Regions from separate parts of the Butyrivibrio sp. AE3003 genome, predicted to be linked through region 1. Evidence: predicted binding sites of a transcription regulator. Region 1 holds the regulator's gene; the other holds the start of a gene.

Evidence for each region. The regulator HrcA, encoded in region 1, represses chaperone genes, less so after heat shock. The targets are predictions, from matches to a motif close to TGTTAGCACTCNNNNNNNNNGAGTGCTAACA.
Region 2: the regulator HrcA is predicted to act here: its motif matches at 1,105-1,135, upstream of CD00_RS0111240 (Hsp20/alpha crystallin family protein).

Annotation. Positions count from the first base shown of each region.
Region 1 is NZ_JMLX01000001.1:2,958,206-2,960,620, forward strand. It holds gene CD00_RS0114205 (ABC transporter permease) at 1-160, shown strand, start outside; gene hrcA (heat-inducible transcriptional repressor HrcA) at 757-1,791, shown strand; gene grpE (nucleotide exchange factor GrpE) at 1,811-2,415, shown strand, end outside.
Region 2 is NZ_JMLX01000001.1:2,335,424-2,337,838, forward strand. It holds gene CD00_RS0111235 (YbaK/EbsC family protein) at 1-199, opposite strand, end outside; gene CD00_RS0111240 (Hsp20/alpha crystallin family protein) at 526-975, opposite strand; gene CD00_RS0111245 (HD domain-containing protein) at 1,431-2,204, opposite strand; gene CD00_RS19885 (aldo/keto reductase) at 2,306-2,415, opposite strand, start outside.

The DNA.
Region 1 (2,415 bases):
ATCCTGGCTCAACCCATGGTATGGCTTCGAACACGCTCTTTTTTACAGGGGACTTAGCCACCTTGCCATAACCTACATGATAACCCTTTTTGTACTAAGTGATTTTCTTATAAAAAAGAAAATCCAAGTAATTCCCAACCTTCTGGAAACCATGGTCTAATCATTATTTCAAATTATGTACTTCAGGAATCTATACATTCTTGAACATGAAGTTCAAGAATGCATCAACCAAGCCAATTAAAATCGACTTCGGCGATGGGGCTTGGTTGACTCTTGAATCACTTTCTCACGAAATCTGCAGCAAGTGCGGATTTCTGTAGTTTCATCTAAGATATCATATACTATAAAGAAGCACTTTATTTAGTAGTGGTTTTCCATAACCAGCCGGGACTTGAAGGCATATGTTCGAAAATGTGCAGATCTCGGACGAGCAAGATGATTTTCGAATTTTCCAAGAAACGGGAATGCCGACTTCTCTGAGCAACGTCGAAAGGAGGCATTCCCGTTTCTTGGAAAATTATGAAAATCACTGCGCAGCCGAACACAAGCATTTTTGAACATATGCCTTCAAGTCCCGGCGTCATGTAAGCCACCACTTTATATACTTTTTAGAAAAGGTATGTTGACATTAATGGTCCGGAGTGATAATTTATGATACAGAAGATGTTAGCACTCAAGTCAAGTGAGTGCTAACACATGAGAAAACAGTTACCGTCCAATGAATTTAACCGGTGAATACATAGGAAGGTGGACACTTTGGAATTAGACGAGAGAAAAAGAAAAATACTTCATGCGATAGTCAGAAATTATCTTGAGACAGGCGAACCTGTGGGAAGCCGTACGATTTCCAAGTACACGGATCTTAATCTGAGTTCCGCTACTATAAGGAATGAGATGGCAGATCTCGAGGAGATGGGACTTATCATTCAGCCTCACACTTCTGCGGGACGTATTCCTTCCGATCAGGGCTACCGTGTCTATGTAGATGAGATGCTTCGAGACAAAGAGCAGGAAGTAGAGAACATGAAAGAGATGCTTCTCGATAAAGAAGAGAAGCTTGAGACACTTCTTAAGAAGGTTGCCAAGACACTGGCTGTTGATACCAACTATGCGACAATGATTTCGGCGCCTCAGATCAGGAAGAACAAACTTAAATTCATACAGATATCCAAGGTTGATGAAGAACATCTTCTTGCAACCATAGTAATAGAGGGCAATGTCATCAAGAACAAGATTATAAACGTCGAGGAAATGCTTGATGACGCCACGATGTTGAAACTCAACATTTTGCTTAATACCAGACTGGACGGACTTGCGGTTGAAGACATCAACCTCGGACTTATAGCGGCGGTTAAGCAGGAAGCCGGAATACACAGTGAGATCATAGGAAACGTCATTGATGCTGCGGCAGAGTCAATCACGGCGGATGACGATCTTCAGATATATACAAGCGGAACGATGAACATCTTCAAGTATCCGGAACTTACGGACAGTGCCAAAGCGAGTGAGCTGATAAGCACGTTTGAGGATGCCAAAGATCTTAACAGTATCGTTGAGAACACGCTCTCTGCTGATGAAGAAGAGACAGGCATTCAGGTCTATATCGGAAACGAAACTCCGGTTCAGGCGATGAAGGATTGTAGCGTTGTTACCGCAACATACGAACTTGGTGACGGAATGAAAGGTACCGTCGGAATAATCGGCCCTAAGCGAATGGACTACGACAAAGTTATTTCGACACTTAAGAATATGAGATACGCTCTTGATGAACTTTATAGGAAAAAGAGCTAGATGAGGAGGCAAAGTTAAATTGAGCAGTACAGATAAGAAAAAAGTTCACGATAAACCTACAAAGGAAGTGAACGAGCAGGAGAAGGAAGTTCTCGAAGAAATCATTGAAGAGCTTGAAGAGGAAGCTAAAGAGAAGAAGGAAGAAGCTGCCAAAGAGGAAGCCGAGGCCGAGGATAAAGAAGCTTCCGAGGAGAATAACGAAGAGACTTCCGAAGAAGAGACTGACGATAAGAAAAAAGGTCTTTTCAACAAAAAAGAGAAAAAGGATCCTCTTAAGGAAAAGATAGATGAACTCAATGACAGACTTATCAGACAGGTCGCAGAGTTTGATAACTTCAGAAAGAGAACCGACAAAGAGAAAGCTCAGATGTTTGAGCAGGGACAGGGAAGCATCCTTGAGAAACTTCTTCCTGTAATTGACAATTTTGAGCGAGGACTTCAGGCAGTTCCCGAAGATGAGAAAGACGGAGCCTTTGCAGACGGTATGAACAAGATCTACAAACAGCTTATGAAGCAGATGGAAGATCTTGGAGTAACCCCGATTGAAGCTGTGGGAAAAGAATTCGATCCCAACTTCCACAACGCGGTTATGCAGGTGGAAAGCGAGGAATATGAATCCGGAAT
Region 2 (2,415 bases), 620 kb from region 1:
TAACTCTTCCATCGCCTGCCATTACCACAATTACAGGTTTTTCATCAACAACAAAAGACAACGTCTTGGCAATCTCCGGCTCGGTACAGCCTATCTGCTGTGCGGCATGTTCCACCGTATCAATCGTTTCTGCATGCTCTGTAAGCCTGTCACCAAGGTTGTTGGAGATAAGAAACTCTTTTACCTTTTCATTAACCATTTCTACTCACCCCTCACATTTATTTAGGAAATGAAAAATATCTACGCCACCATTATATCGCTACCCACGCGCTTTTTGCGTAAACATTTACCTATTGCCGGTGATAGCCGGAAGTTATAGCACCTACTGCTTTCCATGCAGTCCGGGCACATCTCATTTCCATATACTTTTAACATATTAAAGCATACTTCATGATCGAGAAGTCCTTCTGTCTCAGCCGTAAGAACTGTTGCTGTAGATTTAATACGAACACGCGCATTAAAAACAAAGGCCCTCCGCCATTCATAATAATGAACAGCGGAGGGCGAAATGTGATTATTATGTTGTTAGCCTTCAATGGCTATAAGGTTCTTTTCAGGGATTTTTTCCATTGCCTTTTTAGGAATGGTAAGTTTCAAAACCCCATGTCTGTAGGTGGCCTCAATGTCTTCTTTCTGAACATTCTCACCAACGTAGAAGCTTCTTGTCATTGATCCCGCGTACCTTTCCTGTCTGATGAGTTTTCCTTTCTTGTCATTCTCATCCTTATCAAGGCCTTTGGCGGCATTGATGGTAAGATAGCCTTCATCCAGCTCTACAGTGATCTCTTCTTTCTTGAAACCGGGAATATCAATTACTACTTCGTAGTTGTCATCTTTTTCCCTGACATCGGTCTTCATCATCCTGCCGGATCTTCTTCCGTAGAGCTTCTTCTCCATGTTGTCGAATTCCTTAAGTTCCGGGAATCCAAACAGGTCATCCATAAATTTTTCTTCGAAAATACTAGGTACTAACATAATTCTTACCTCCTTTGCACATAAACAATTTTTTGAATATGAGCATTGGGACGGAGGGTTCGGATCATTGGAACGTTAAGTCCTAACGGTCTTCTCTGTTCCTTTGTTCTACTTATGGTATAACACCGCAATTAGCACTCGTCAATAGAGAGTGCTAATCTGATTAAAAAAGGCTTATTTCCAAAAAAGAAAAAGCAGCGGAAACACTGATGTTTACGTCACTCTTTTATCTAGCACATATTAAAATGATTAAAAAAAGCTCAATCCGTTCACACACGATTTTCACGGGTAACATAAATATGACCAACGCCAAAAATGATTCCGAATACTATCAGTAGGAAATCTCTTCCTTACTCCTTTGCTAATAACTTTAATCCGGCGATTCCGACTACAATTAGAATAACACATATGACCTGTGGAACTGACAGTTTCTCATGAAAAAGAAAAATCACAAATTAGCAGCCACCGCCGTAAAACATCTCCAATTCTTCACGGGTATCCTTCAGAGCCTTCAATGTCCGCTCATTCCTTGAAGGAAAGTCAAACATTCTATAAATGTAACCCTGCTCCTTTGCTATCTCCCAACTTTTTGGATATACCAATTCAAAAGCAAGAGCTATATGTCCGATCAAGTGCTCTGCGGGGGAATCCATCACGTCACGGTTTACTGCATGATGCTCCCTTACCTGATCCATGACTTTTTCAGAGACACCTGATGATAACAGCTCATCTTCAGAAACGTTGTATATCTCTTCCATAGGCGTCTCTACATTTACTCTTAATATATCAACCTTATCTGCGTCTCGTAAAATATTGCAGAAGATAAGAGTTTTTCCGACAACTGCTTCATCGATTCTGTATTTGTTATGCTGTCTTATGACTTTTTCCATCATCTCGTCAAAAGACCTGTCATCACAATAATTCAAGATGAGGTGCTCATCTCCAAATAAAAGATCCGCTCCAAACTCTGCATGATCTACTGATTCTGAATCTATGAAAGTATTATATCTTTTTACCTGCTCAAATCTTCCTATATCATGGAGCATTCCTGAAAGCCATGCAAGCTCTATATCCTCATCAGATAAGCCAATTGACTTTGCAATCTCTTCACAAATATCTGCTACACGGTATGTATGGGATATTTTTAGAGCAATCTTAGGATCCTCCGGATCATAATTCCTTGTATAGGAGGCAAACTGCTCCCTGACTTTTCTTCTGTCTATCTGCATAAATCATTATCTTTCTTATGTCTATGTACTTCTCATGTTTTTCTTTTGAACAAATTTTAATATACATTGGCTTCCCCACGCAACCACTACAATTGTATGCTTCAACTCTTCTTTACCGCAAATCTAAACATATCTGCACCAAGGATTTTCACATTCAGCTTATCTGCTTCATTTTCAAGAAGCTTCACTTCCTCGTCTGTGAGTTTTGTGT